Regions from separate parts of the Anaerolactibacter massiliensis genome, predicted to be linked through region 1. Evidence: a T-box and tRNA genes for the amino acid it is inferred to sense, from the RefSeq annotation. Region 1 holds a T-box; the other holds one or more tRNA genes.
What was found. A T-box is a leader RNA that pairs with one kind of tRNA and senses whether it is charged. The one in region 1 lies ahead of metG (methionine--tRNA ligase), so its partner is inferred to be a tRNA-Met.

Region 1 (7,716 bases):
GGATGATTGAGATCATCTTCTCCTTGATCTCCCGGTCTTCTTTCTGCGTTTTCGTTTCCACAGGATTCTCAAATCGTTTCTTCCAGCTGTAATAGCCGCTGGAACTGCAGCCGAAGATCCGGAACAGATCTGATGCCGAGAACTGATGAACATGTCCTGCTGGCTGAGTCTCCTGCTTCTGAAGAGTGTAATACACCATTCTGAACTTCTGATGGTTCTTCAGTTCGGATTCGATGATGTATTCGTCTCCGCCAATAGTTCGTGTACTTTTTTTTCCAGTTCGAGCAGTGCTTCCAGATAAGCTGTCCGTGCTTTGTAATAAGCGGCTTCTTCCTCCGGCGTCAGATCTCCCATCTCATCACGGGGAATACTCCCGTCAAATCTGGAAGGATCAACGAACGATCCGTCTTTCTCCATCTCTCTGGCACGCTTGGCAGCACTGTTTGCACGATCAGTACCCAGTTCCTTTACCGGGAAGCCGAGTGATTCATAAGCTTCCACTCCCGTCATTCCTTTGTTCATCTGCTGACACATCCTGATATAGAACTCCGTCTTGTAGATCAGATTCGTTCCGTGAATGTCCTTCACGTATTCGTTCTTCTCTGCAATTTCCTGAATGGCACTGCGTTTCTCGTAATACTTCGTTTTCTTCTTACCCATCTCTATTACCTCTCTATGATTCCGATGGTATCACAGCACCAAGATCTGCAGCGTGCTTCCGTGCCTTTTCTGCAGACCTGGCCATCATGCGGTCATACTTTGCCTGTTCCCTGGAAAGGTATTCCTGGTATTCCTGCTCAGAAAGATTGTTCAGATAGACGGCAAAGTCCATCGGTGTCTTTCTGCCGCGGTTCCATTGCGGCCGTTCAAAGTTGTAATAGTCAATGTAGTCATTGATTTTCTGCCGGATCTCAGACGTATCATGGGCATCGGAGAAGTCAGCTTCATCTTTCATATGCCCGAAGAAGGATTCCATGGATGCGTTATCCCAGCAGTTTCCACGCCGTGACATGGACTGAACGAATCCCATCTTCTTCAGCTTCTTCTGAAACGCATCGGAAAGATACAGTGCCCCCTGATCGGAATGAAATACCATTCCTGTCGAACAGACGGTATTCTGATCCTGATCTTTCATGATTCCGCTCAGCATCTCATCAGTAAGGTTCAGATCCTGTGTATCGCTTACTGCAGAAGACAGAATCAGGCCGGAAACACTGTCTTTGATCGGAGAGTAATAGGAAGTATTTCCCCGGCAGTCTTTGATATAGGTGACATCTGTCATGACCTGTTCATAAGGTTTCCCAAGACGAAATCTGCGCTTCAGCACATTCTCTTTCCGGTTCCTCTGAAGCAGTTCTCTGGCTGCCTGCCTGGATTTCTTCGGTGCTCTGACCGTACACAGCAGTCCGGCCTTTCTCATCAGCCTCTGAACTTTCTTGCGGTTCATGACCGTCTTCTGCAGCTTCGGCATCATCATGGTCACCATGCGGGTTCCTTTCGGATATCCGCGGTATTCAATCACTTTCCTGATCCGTTCAATGTCTTTCTCATCCTGACGCTGTTTTCCGTTGGAAACATAGTATCTCAGACGATAGAAGCGAGAGTGGCTGAAGCCGAGGATTCTGCACGCACCGCTGATCGAGAATCCTCTGACGTAAGGGAAGGCTTTCACCTGATCATGAATGAGATCACACACTTTCCGGAGAGTCTCCGGAGAAGTAATACGAAGGCTTTCTCTTAGCTCACTCATTTTTCTCTCTTCCATCTTCTCCATCAGCTCGCACAGTTTCTTCGCGGTGCTGAGATCCAGAGCGGCAAGATGAACCTTTCTGTTAACACGATCCGGCTTCCAGTGCAGAAGCTTATATCGAATCCGCATCAGTTCTCCCGCGCTGAGCAAGTCTGCAGGAATCTCAAATACCTGCATTACATCCAGAATCGGAAGGTCTCTGATCAGATAAGCACATTCATAGAATTCTGATCGGAGGGAAAGTTTTTTCCGGGTGACTGTTCTGACCCAGGAACAGCTCTTCAGTTCAGAAATCACTTCATCGGAACGGAAAAATTTACCCGTAACAGGTAATTTTCCTTCCAGAAGGAGTTTAAGCCTATGGATTCTCTGATAACCGATCCGGTTCGGATCAATGCCGTGCTCCTTCAGAAGCGTTCTAAGGTCAGTGCCAGGATATCTCCTTATCGCTTCTTTAACGAACGCATCTGAAAAAGAGATGCCGCCACGAGCTCTGACGAATACTCCGGTGTCAATGAGCAGCTGGATTTCTTCTTCTGAAAGCTTCGGCGCAGAAACAGAAATCGAAGGCCCATTTCCATTGGTGGGGTGACCATGTTTTCTGAAATTCTCAGTCAGTTTCTTAATCACTTGGTTCCCTATCATTTTCGTGGAGATTCCATTGTTCTCCAGGAACTTGCGGATCTCGTGATGAGAGACATACCAGTCATACATCCGGCATCTGAACTCATAGGTGAATGCGATGTGATTCGTCCGGATGAATTTCACATTCGGATTAGCCTGGAGAATCTGGATTTCCTCTGGAGAGAAGAATACATAATCAGTTTTAGGATTGCGTTTTCTGGATTTTCTGCCCATAAAAATGGCCCCTGCAGGAGGACCTCAGCACTGTCAGAGTGCTGTCCTTTCTACAGGGACCACTTTAGCATGATGTCACAGTCTCTTTTCTTCTTCTGCGCGATGTTTATCTTTACAGTTTCACAACGTTGGAAGCCTGCGGGCCGCGGTCGCTCTGCGTGATGTCGAACTGAACAGACTGTCCTTCATCAAGAGTCTTGAAGCCTTCGCCCTGGATTGCAGAATAATGAACGAATACGTCCTTGCCATCATCAGTTGTGATGAAGCCGTATCCCTTCTCTGCATTGAACCACTTTACCTTGCCTGTAGCCATTACTCTAAAAAATCTCCTTTTCAATTGTACTCGGCCTCTAAACAAAAATTCCATGCTTCAATCGAACTTCGATTTCTGCATGAAATCTTGGTTGAGCTTGAATACAGTTATTAATTTAACATTTCTTTGAAAGACATACAAGTGTTTTTTCATAGAGGGAAAGTGAAAAAAATTACATTCCTATGCGGTTTTCGGCGTCTCGTATCTTTTCAAAGGAGCGTTTCTTTACTATAATATTTTCACGAAAAGCGACGAAAAGAAGAGTAGTCCGGAAGAAGGTCTTCCAGAGAGCAGAAATCTGGTGAAAATCTGCGGCAGGAATCCGGATGAAGATGGCCTTGGAGCTGATTCTGTGAAGAGCAGAGTCCGGGGATTGCCCGTTAACGCGCATGGAGTGGTCTGAGCAATCAGGCAAGACAAAGGTGGTACCGCGTGCAAGGCGTCCTTTCGCAGGGCGTTTTTCTTTTTGAAATTCCAGGGAGGTGGAAACCATGGAGAATAAGGGACCTTATTACATTACTACTGCGATTGCCTATACTTCCGGCAAACCGCATATCGGAAATGTCTACGAAATCGTACTGGCAGATTCCATTGCCCGCTACAAGCGGCAGATCGGCTATGATGTCCGTTTCCAGACCGGAACAGATGAGCATGGTCAGAAAGTAGAAGAGAAGGCAAAGCAGGCAGGCGTATCCCCGAAAGAGTTCGTGGATAAAGTATCTGCAGAGATCCGTCAGCAGTTCGATGTCATGAATCTCTCTTATGACAAGTTCATCCGCACGACGGATGAGGATCATGAGCGGTCGGTGCAGCATATTTTCAAGAAGCTGTATGACCAGGGTGATATCTACAAAGGCAAGTACAAGGGAATGTACTGTCAGGAGTGCGAGGCATTCTATACAAAGAGCCAGCTGACGGCAGATGGAAAGTGCCCGGTCTGCGGTTCTGATGTCAAGCCGATGGAAGAAGAAGCATACTTCTTCCGCATGAGCAAATATGCGCCGAGACTGATTCAGTATATTGAAGATCATCCGGAGTTCATTCAGCCGGAGAGCCGCAAGAACGAGATGATCAACAACTTCCTGAAGCCGGGTCTGCAGGATCTCTGTGTTTCGAGAACCAGCTTCACGTGGGGCATTCCGGTTTCGTTTGATCCGAAGCATGTGATCTATGTATGGATTGATGCGCTTTCCAACTATATTACCGGTCTTGGCTATGATCCGGATGAGCCATATACTGAGCTCTACAAGAAGTACTGGCCGGCAGATCTGCATCTGGTCGGAAAGGATATCATCCGCTTCCATACCATCTACTGGCCGATCATGTTAATGGCACTTGGCGAACCGCTGCCGAAACAGGTATTCGGTCATCCGTGGCTGCTGACTGGCTCGGATAAGATGTCGAAGTCCAAGGGAAATGTCATCTATGCAGATGATCTGGTAAATCTGTTCGGTGTTGATGCGGTGAGATACATCATGCTGCATGAGATGCCGTTTGCTCAGGATGGTCATGTTTCCTATGAGCTGATGATTGACCGGATCAATTCCAATCTGGCTAATAACCTGGGCAATCTCGTCAACCGCACGATTTCCATGCAGAACAAGTATTTCAATGGCAAGGTGACGAATCCTGGTGTTTCTGAACCGGTGGATGAGGAACTGAAGCAGAAAGCAATGGAAACCGTGAAGACGGTTGATGCCAAGATGAGCGAGCTCAGAGTGGCTGATTCGATCGATGCGATTTTCGAGCTGCTGAATCGCAGCAACAAGTATATTGATGAAACCACGCCATGGAGCCTGGCTAAGGATTCCGAGAAGGTTTCCCGCCTGGCTACGGTGCTCTACAATCTGCTTGAAGCCATCCGTATTTCTGCAGTTCTTCTGAGACCGTATCTCCCGGAGACAAGCGAGAAGATTCTTGATCAGCTGAATACGCAGAAGCGTGACTATGATTCCATTCAGGAATGGGGCCGGATGGAGACTCTGATCTCCGTGACTCCGACTCCGGAAATTCTCTTCCGGAGACTGGATGAGAAAGAAGTCATGGCCAAGGTTGCGGTCATTGAAGAGAAGCAGCAGGAAGCAATGCGCAAGCTGAAGGCAGAGACTGAAAAGAAGCCGGAAATTGCCATGGAAGACTTCGGCAAGCTCGATTTAAGAGTAGGCAAGGTGCTCTCCTGTGAGAAGCATCCGAAGGCTGATACCCTGCTGATCGAGAAAGTAGATCTTGGCAATGGCGATATCCGTCAGATCGTATCGGGTCTTGCCGGAAGCTATACGCCTGGCCAGATGATCGGCAAGAGCATCGTTGTGATTGCCAACCTCAAGCCTGCAGTCATCCGCGGGGTAGAAAGCCAGGGAATGCTGCTGGCAGGAAAGAACAAAGACGAGATTGCAGTCGTCGAAGTAAACGGTCTTGAGCCGGGCACAAGAATTCAGTAAAACGAATTGTTCAGAATTTCTGAACAGTGCACTTGATCAGGTGTTATCTGCGAAAAAAAAGAAGCCGGATTTGCGGGAAGTCATGATTCCTGTGAATCCGGCTTTTTCTGTTCCTGTTGACATCAGATAATACAGATGGTACAGTTCAATCAGATAGTACAGATAAGACAGATGATCGAAGGGAGGCCGCATGTTCTTATTGAATATTCAGAGCAAAGTTCCGATCTTTGAACAGATTGAGACACAGATCATGCGTTTCATAGAAACGGGTGTGCTGGCACCTGGGGATCGGCTGCCATCGGTGAGGCAGATGGCGATTGATAACGGGATTAATCCTAATACCGTTGCCAAGGCTTATGCAAAGCTCGAGCAGGATGGCTATGTCAATAACATCCCGAAGAAAGGGGTTTATGTGGCAGAAGTGAAGCAGACACGGATGATCGATGATCGGGTAATGGCTGTCATGAAACAGTGGAGAGAGGAAGGAATCGCAAAAGAGACGATTCTGACATGCGCAGATGCTGCATATGGGGAGAAGACAGATGCTGAAAATTGAAAATGTATATAAAAACTTCGGAACAACTGAAGTTCTGAAAGGATTGAATCTGGCCGTACAGGAAGGTTCCGTCTTTGGCCTCGTCGGGGTCAACGGGGCAGGCAAAAGCACGCTGCTGAGACTGATCTCCGGTGTCTATGAAGCAGATCAAGGTACCGTTTCTTTCAATGACCATGATACATTCCGGGATCCGAATATCCGCCAATCCATCTCCTTTGTCAGTGATGAGCCTTATTATCCGATCGGGGCGACGATTACGTCGATGAAGAATTTCTATGCTTCACTCTATCAGTTCGATGAGGCGTCATTCCGGAAGTACTGTGAGATCTTCGGGCTGAATCCATCGATGCGGATTCTGAACCTGTCCAAAGGGATGAAGCGAAGAGCAGCCTTGCTGTTTGCGCTTTGCACGCATCCGAAGCTATTGCTGCTGGATGAGGCTTACGATGGTCTGGAGCCGATTGCCCGGCTGCATTTCAAGCAGATTCTTGCAGATCTGGTGGAGGATGAGAAACTGACGGTAATCATTTCGTCGCATAATCTGCGGGAACTGGAAGACATCTGCGACAGCTATGGCATTCTGGAAGATGGTGTGATGCTCACGTACGGAGACCTGATCGCTTCCCGTGAGAATATCAATAAATATCAGGCTGCCTTTGCTGGCAATGTGCCGGCAGATGTATTCAAGGATCTGGATGTGCTGCATCTGGAGATTGAAGGGCGTGTCGTCAAGGCGGTCATCCGGGGCAGTCAGAGTGAGGTTCAGAAGAAGATCGAAGCGCTGAAGCCGGTGCTGATCGATGTGCTGCCGGTGAGCTTTGAAGAACTGTTTATCTATGAAGTGGAAAAGAAGGGAGAGCATCATGAATAAAAGCTATTTCCGATTTCTTGTGCGGTATCATCGGGTGCCGCTGGTGTTCTTCTTTATCTTCTACATGACGATTGCGCTGTCTTCCTTCATGACAGGTCCGTCTCTTTATGCACCGGATCACGGAATGAATTCGATTCTGTCCAGTACGTTTACGGCATGCATGGTCATGAGCGTTCTGCTGACGTTCGGCATTCCCATTTATCTCTTCACCTGGATGCACACCAAGAAGAGCTGCGATGTCTACGGAGCTCTTCCTTATACGCGGAAAGAGATGCTGGTAACGTCAATGACTGCTGCCTTCCTTGTCTGTTTCGGATTCTTTTTCCTTGGAACAATTATTCCAGCGATCATCGGGCTGGCACACGGGGAGCTGTATCTGTCTGGCTATCTGATTGCACTAGCAGAGATGGCCCTGGGAAGTGCGGTCCTGCTATTGTTCAATACCGGGTTATATCTGGTTGCCAACAATGCACTGGATGGAGTGGTCATGCTGGGAGCGTATCATTTTCTGCCGGTGATGATCATGCTGACGGCAGGAAATGTGTTTTCGAGCCTTGTGGCAGGGCTCAGCACTCCTGACCTGGAGAAGATCAGCTGGCTGTCACCAGTCTACACAACAGGCAGTCTGGTGAGCAGTGCTATTTCAGATGCACTGCCGGTAAATCTGAATGTGCTTGGGCAGGATTCCCTGCTTCCTCGGACACTGATCCTCATCGGGTTCCTGCTGGTTTCCATTCTCCTTCTGAAGGCAAATTATCTTGACCGCAGACTTGAGCGGGCTGAACAGCTTTCAGACAATACTCTTGCATATCCGCTGGTGATCCGGATTTATACGGCACTGTGTCTTCTGATCCTGGCAGCAGGCACGTTCAGAGGCGATGTGGAATTCATGATGTTTATCCTGATCTTTGCGGCATTCCTGGTCTC
Region 2 (7,716 bases), on a different contig from region 1:
AAAATAACTCAAGATTGATTCTATTGCTATTTGCGTATCTTGACATGGCTCGGAATAATCAGTTCTTCAACAATAAAAAGGATAACCGGTGGGGCCGCCTCCGCCATGTCTAAGCATGGCCATCCCACATACGCGGTAGGCGCAGCGGATTATCCTACTTCGGTAATCCTCACCCACACTATAGATATCTTTATTGGAGTCGTCAATTTTTTCGTCTCACTTATCAAAATAGCAAGATGATTCAACTAGTACAGACGGAAAACGGAGCTGCACAGGAATAATATTTCATTCCTATATCCGATCTTCACGGTTACTGATCTGGTAACTGTCCTAATTGAATTTGTTGATTACTCCCACCATCGACTTCTTAGGCCAATTGAATGACATTGGTTTCTCCTTCCCTTTTCAGAATTCTGTATGCACGTATCAATTGCATCTCGTTCTCCGATCAGCGTCACCTTCTGCGATGCTCTCGTCACGCCGGTGTACAGCAGGTTCATTCGCAGCATGTATCTCTGACTGTTCAGCACAGGGATGATCACGCTCGGAGTCTCTGAGCTCCAGATCTTAGTAGAGAGCAAAAAAATGCGGAAATCCGCAAAGAATTAACGTATATAGTTGACAGCAATGCAGAAGAGACGGTATCATTTAGATGAAAAAAATGCGGAAATCCGCAAAATTTTAACGAGGTGTATCCGGATGTATCAGAGAGAACAGTATTTGGACAAGCTGATTTCAAAAAAAGATAACGGGCGGGTCAAGATAATTACGGGACTCAGAAGAAGTGGAAAGTCGGTTCTCCTATTTCAATTATATCGAGACTGGCTTCTTCGCGAAGGCGTCCGAAAAGATCAAATCATAGAACTTGCGCTTGATATTTTGCAGAATGCCAAGTACCGGAATCCTTTAGAACTGGATAAATATATTCGAGAGCGGATGGTTGACCCGGGTACGAACTATTACATTTTTATTGATGAAATTCAATTCGTTTCAGAGATACAGAATCCTTATGTGGATAATCCAGATTCGAAGATTACCTTTGTCGATGTTGTGCTTGGCTTTATGCAGATGAAGAATGCGGATGTTTATATCACTGGGAGCAATTCCAAAATGCTTTCTTCTGATATTCTGACTCAATTCAGAGACAGAGGAGATGAAATCCATGTATTTCCGCTTTCGTTTTCCGAGTTCTATGCTTCATATGAAGAGGACAAACGAGGCGCATTGCAGGATTATTACACTTATGGCGGCATGCCCTTTGTAACAACACTGAAAACGCATGAAGAAAAAAGCAGCTATCTGAAAGACCTTTTTGAGAGAACATATATCAAAGACATTCTTGAACGTCACAAAATCACCAACGATCGAGAGGTGCTGGACATACTACTTGATGTTCTAGCCTCTGATATAGGATCGCTAACAAACCCGAGCAAGCTTGCAGATACTTTCAAAAGTACACGTGGAATTTCTATTGGATCTGCAACTATAGCAAAATATATACAGTATTTTGAAGATTCATTTCTGATAGAAGAAGCAGCACGGTATGATGTGAAAGGAAGAAAATACATTAGCACCCCTTTAAAGTATTACTATACCGACCTTGGCTTAAGAAACGCCAGGCTCGGATTCAGACAGCTGGAAGAACCGCATATTATGGAGAATGTTCTCTATAATGATCTTATCCGGCGAGGATTGGATACCGATGTTGGTGTGGTTGAATATAATACCAAGAATCAGCAAGGCAGGAACATTCGAAAGCAACTGGAAATCGATTTTGTAGTGAACAAAGGAGATAAACGGTATTATATTCAATCAGCATTATCCATAGCAGATCCTGAAAAAAGAGCTCAGGAAATTGCATCACTCATAAGGGTACCGGATTCGTTTGAAAAAATAGTGGTTGTAAAAGATTATTTGAAACCGTGGCGTGATGAGAATGGAATCCTGTATATCGGAATAGAGCAATTCCTGCTGGATGAAAATGTTTTGAGCTGACATATCCAAAAGGCACCAATATTGTCATCACAATATCTCTAAAAATCAGAAGGCTGTGAATACGGTAATGGCACTGATGCTGGCGGTATGTGCGGTCAGTATTGTCGTATCATGACAATGAAAAGGGCACTTACCGTGCAAAAACTATACTTTCTGTAGTTCTGAAATGTGTAAAATCATTACTTTTGGCTGAATTTAACTATGCAAAATATATATTTTTCATAATTTATGAGGCTGTAATAACTGTATTTTTTATAATTTTTTAAGTTGTAAAAACGGTAATTTTATCCTTTTTTATATTGGGAAAGCTATACTTTTATATTATTCTGTAGGTAGATGAAAAGATTTCTGAAGGAGTGGGCAGATGAAGTTTAAAAGGAAAGTATATGATCAGCTGCTGGAATGGAAAAATACATGGCATGGACAATATGCTGTGCTTCTGGAAGGTGCGCGTCGTGTGGGCAAAACTACGATTGCAGAAGAGTTTGCGAAGAAGGAGTATCAGTCGTATATTCTTGTGGATTTTTCAACTGCCAGCAGCGAATTAATGGATGTTTTTTCTGATCTGAATGACCTGGATATGTTTTTTATACGTCTTCAGGCCGTTACACATGTCACTCTTATCGAAAGAAACTCTGTTATTATCTTTGACGAAGTGCAGCTCTATCCCAAAGCGCGTCAGGCGATCAAGCATCTTGTTAAAGATGGAAGATATGATTACATCGAAACTGGCTCTTTGATTTCAATCCGAAAAAATGTGAAAGATATCCTTCTTCCTTCAGAAGAGATGAAGATCAATGTTTATCCGATGGACTATGAAGAATTTATGTGGGCCGAAGGAAGAACTGCAGATGTTCTGAGACAAATGGCAGGAATGAAAAAGCCAATTGGTGATAGTACCAATCGAAAACTGATGCGGGATTTCCATGTATATATGGCTGTAGGCGGAATGCCGCAGGCTGTCGAAGCATATTTAAATGCCAAAAATATGGAAGTTGTTGACAGGGTAAAGAGAGAAATTATTCGTCTGTACGAAGATGACATCAAGAAAATTGACCCGTCAGGCAGGATGTCTGCGATGTATAGAAGTATTCCTTCTCAGCTGGCTTTAAAGAAAAAGCGTTTTGTAATTACATCTGCTACAGGAAAACAGAAGACAAATAGAGATTCGGAAAGAATATTTGACCTGATTGATTCTAAAACAGTTCTTCCGTGCTGGCATGCGGATAACCCTGGTGAATCTCTCACTTTATCAAAGGATCAGGATTGTTTTAAACTTTATCTTTCAGACACTGGTTTGTTTACAGCGCTTCTTTTTGATGGAGGCCATGGCGTAAGCAGTGATATTTATATTAAATTGCTGAGTGACAAAATAGATACTGATCTAGGCTATCTGTATGAAAATGTTATGGCTCAGATGCTTACGGCACGCGGCTACGATCTTTATTACCATACATGGAAAAAAGAGAAAGGACGTGGATATTACGAAATCGATTTTCTTATTTCCGCGGGGATTAAAATAATCCCGTTTGAAGTAAAATCTGCCAGTATAAAAAATCATTCTTCAATTGATGCTTTTTGTAAGAAATATTCACATTTTATTGCAGATCGATATCTGATATCACAGAAAGATATCGGCAATGCGGAAATGCTGAAACTGAGACCGTTTTTTCTTGTGCCATTTCTGACGCTCTGAGAAGCCGGATCGCTACCTTTATCGGCTCTTCATGATCCGGCGTGGGTAAACTATCCCGGATTTCAACATGGAAGTATGGTGCTGCGCTTAGCTTCCTCTCTGGCTTTCTTGCGCTGATTCGCGATCTCTCTTAGCTCTTGCTGTTTCTCTGCTGATGGCTGATATCGGTTTTTCAGCGGTACTGTGATTGCAGAACACCGCAGATATACTAACGCGAAGAGGTTGCTCAGGTTCCGGAAACCTCTGGCGACAGAAATCATTGACTTGATCGTCGTGTTTGTTGCTTCACTCTTTGAACTGTTTACCTGCAGCTCTACTGCATTCAGGATGTTCTTCCTGTGCCTGGCGATCTTCTCTCCAAGCTTAATGAATTCCGGAATCCCGCAGTCTTTGACTCTCTCAAGCCATTGATCAAGCTCTAGGCCTGCTAAATCCGGATTCTTCATGTGAAGAATGGATCTGAGCTGTTCCTTCAGCTGGTAGGCATGGTATACGTCTGGATGGCCAGCTTCCAGTAAAGACAGCTTGTCGCGCATCTTACTGCTCAGGTTCTCTGGATTCATGCCAAGTGCGTACTTGGTATCTTTCAACTGATCCGCCTTCTTCTGCAGGTCATCCAGAGTCTTCTGATGAGCAGCAGAAAGATCAATATTTCTGTCAGTCATGCCGCTGTTATGCTCGTAGATCCTGATGATCGTAAGAAGCTCAGTTCTGCGTCTGCTGTGTCTGCCTTTCTTTGGCATGGATTCAAGCTCTTTCTTTGCCGCAAGGTATTCCTCTTCACTCACCTTAATCACCGCATGAGGAGCCTCTCTGAGCTCCTGCAGCTGTTCTTCCTGCTCTTCAATATACTTCTCGAGTTCACGTCTCCGATTGCTTGGTCTGCCTTTTCTAGGCAGAGAGTTCAGCTCACTGCGGGCCTCACTGAGCTTCTTCTCGGTTTCCAGGATTGTTTTCCGGCGCTCTTCTTTCTCTTCATGCAGATTCTTCTTCATCTGGTCCACATCGCGTTCTGCCTGTCTTCTGGCACGATTTTTAACTTGGTCCAGGGTATCGTCAGCCCAGGACACGACGTGAAAGAAGTCCGTGCACCTTCGGGCATTGACGAAGTACTCTGAAGTGCATTCATCGATCCACCTGGCGCCGTCTCCGGCCACCACTTCAACCACTTTTCTCTCTTCTTGCGTCAGCGAAAGGCAGAACTTGGTGAAAACTTCTTTGCCATGTCCCTCATGAACCCAGGCAACCCGGTTCTGATCCAGGTCATACACAACCGTGATGTATTTATGTCCCTTGCGATATGAAGTCTCATCGACACAGAACCGCTTGATTCCTCGCAGGCGGACAGAAACATCTGGTTCCAGCCGATCATGCGCTGCTTTAACAGAGTTCCCTACTGTCTTCCAGTCGATGCCCATATACTGTGCACAGACCGTCTTAGGAATCGTCAGGGCCAGAAAAGCGACATCGTTATTGAAACTCTCCGTGAACCGTGAATTTCCATCCTGCCAGGGAATGTATTCCGTCAGGATTCCATGTTCAGGGCAGCAGATCCTTGCCGGAGAATAGAGGAGCTTCACCGGAACACCATTGATGGAGCTGGCTCTCCAGCTGACTTCAGTCTTTGACTTATGATCATAGACAGGCCGCTTCTCCATGCATTTCGGGCACCTGCATCTCATTCTCTGATAAGGCCTGACATGCATTTCAATCCGATCACGCTGATACGTTTCGCCATTCATGAAACGCGTAGAGATATAAAGAAATTGACCGATCTTTCAGAGATAGAATCTCCGGTGATATAATCAGCTTGGAAACATAGCTCAGCTGGTCAGAGCAGTTGGCCCATAACCGACCTGTCAGGGGTTCGAGTCCCTTTGCTTCCACTTTAATCTGAAAAAGTAATTCAAAGTAAGAATATTCACGAAACGTCGTTGAAAATTTTGTAATATCCCCCTTAACTTGGAAATTTTTTGGTATGCTTTAGTTGATGAAACAAACGAATGATTGCTAAGAAAAATTAAATTAATAATAAGAATAATGGAGGTCAATATGGAAGAAAGAAAATTGAGCCCTTTTCCTTCAAAATTTCTTTGGGGAGCTTCTACATCTGCTTATCAAGTTGAAGGAGCATCACTGGTAGATGGTAAAGGTCCATCCTGCCAGGATGTAAAAAAAGTCCCAGAAGGAACATCCGACTTAACAGTTTGCTCTGATCAGTATCATCATTATAAAGAAGATGTTGCTCTGATGGCTGAAATGGGATTCAGAGTTTATCGCTTCTCAATAGCATGGAGCCGTATCCTTCCAGAAGGAACTGGCGAGATCAATCCGAAAGGGATTGAATACTACAGCAATCTTATTAATGAATGTCTAAAAAATCACATTATCCCTTTAGTTACCATGTACCACTTTGATATGCCTGCTGTACTTGAAAAACGTGGAGGATGGTCAAATCGTGATTCTGTAGATTGGTTTGTCAATTATGCAAAAGTTCTATTTGATTATTTCGGGGATAGAGTAAAATACTGGCTCACGATCAATGAGCAGAATATGCTTACGCTGGTGGGGGCAACAATCGGGACCTTAAACATTCCTGCAGGTACAAAAAATGTACTTAAGGAAGTATATCAGCAGAATCACCATATGCTTGTTGCTCAGGCAAAAGTAATGGAACTCTGTCATAAGATGCTTCCGAATTCCAAAATTGGTCCCGCTCCGAATATCTCACTTGTATACCCTGCTTCTTGCAAACCTGAAGATATTACTGCAGCGCAGAATTTCAATGCCATCCGCAATTGGTTATATCTTGATATGGCGGTAAATGGTAAATACAACAATCTTGTCTGGTCCTACCTTAAAGAAAATAATGCGATTCCAGAATTCCGAGATGGTGATGAAGAGACTTTGACAAATGGTCGCCCTGATTTTATCGGTTTTAATTACTATTCAACGTCAACTGTTGCAGCAGCAGATCTGAATGATTTCAATGGAACGTCTGATCAGCAGTCCGGAGGAACTGTTCCGGGAATGTATAAAACTGTAAATAATCCGTATCTCTCAAGAACTGAATTCAATTGGGAAATTGACCCTGTCGGTTTTCGAAATACCCTAAGAGAGGTTTATTCTCGCTATCGTCTCCCGATTATTATCACCGAAAATGGGTTAGGCGCATATGACAAACTGACGGAAACAGGAGAAGTTCATGATTCCTATCGAATCGATTATCTGCGAAAGCATATTATTCAGATGCGCCTTGCAATTACTGATGGTGTCGAAATGATTGGATACTGTCCGTGGAGTGCAATTGATCTGATCTCAACGCATGAAGGAATGCGTAAGAGGTATGGTTTTATCTATGTTGATCGTGATGATTTTGATCTGAAAACAATGAAACGATATCGTAAGGACTCTTTCTACTGGTACAAGCAGGTCATTGCTTCTAATGGGGAGATATTATAAATACAAAAAGCGAAAATTAGATTTCGCTTTTTGTGATATGGAATGTTTTTTCTGAGATATTATGAACTTTTGCAAATTAATTCTTCACTTACGTCATCACTTATTCTTATAGTGTGTCTTCTTGGCAGATTATCTAGCGTAGAAAGAAATACATTGCTTAACTATCCATACGACAGGTTTGTTGATTACCTTTGATGCAAGTAGAAATATAATGCCCCAATTAAATTAGCATCGTTATGGTATTTTGATATTAGAATTTCTGGCTTTTTGCAAGGGGCTTTTTCTGTTAAAACGAATAATTCATCAACTGCATTTCGTATTGACTCTGTTACGAGCGGTTCTTTGCTAATTCCTCCACCAATAACATATCTATTTAGATCTAGAATTGCCTGAATTGAGAAGATGCCGCTGGCCATATTCTTGGAAAATTCTCTGAATAAGCAAATTGCGTCTTCATTGCCTTCTTTATAATCACGAAAAAATCGATATCCATCTATAGAAGAAGGATCAGCTTTAATTGCATTTGCATAATTTTTTAGTAACGCACTTGTTGAACAGAGATC

Region 2: it encodes a tRNA-Met, which carries the amino acid that the T-box ahead of metG (methionine--tRNA ligase) is inferred to sense. The anticodon was not compared.

The regions. Positions count from the first base shown of each region.
Region 1 covers NZ_OLMH01000001.1:152,320-160,035, forward strand. The annotation lists gene C7E00_RS00810 (IS3 family transposase) at 1-199, opposite strand, end outside; gene C7E00_RS00815 (hypothetical protein) at 220-660, opposite strand; gene C7E00_RS00820 (IS3 family transposase) at 674-2,608, opposite strand; gene C7E00_RS00825 (cold-shock protein) at 2,721-2,921, opposite strand; T-box leader at 3,164-3,371, shown strand; gene metG (methionine--tRNA ligase) at 3,413-5,362, shown strand; gene C7E00_RS00840 (GntR family transcriptional regulator) at 5,553-5,918, shown strand; gene C7E00_RS00845 (ABC transporter ATP-binding protein) at 5,905-6,789, shown strand; gene C7E00_RS00850 (hypothetical protein) at 6,782-7,716, shown strand, end outside.
Region 2 covers NZ_OLMH01000003.1:152,247-159,962, reverse strand. The annotation lists gene C7E00_RS16830 (ATP-binding domain-containing protein) at 348-581, opposite strand; gene C7E00_RS14850 (ATP-binding protein) at 700-1,995, shown strand; gene C7E00_RS14845 (ATP-binding protein) at 2,360-3,691, shown strand; gene C7E00_RS14840 (ISL3 family transposase) at 3,754-5,349, opposite strand; tRNA gene C7E00_RS14835 (tRNA-Met) at 5,504-5,577, shown strand; gene C7E00_RS14830 (glycoside hydrolase family 1 protein) at 5,744-7,153, shown strand; gene C7E00_RS14825 (ROK family protein) at 7,339-7,716, opposite strand, start outside.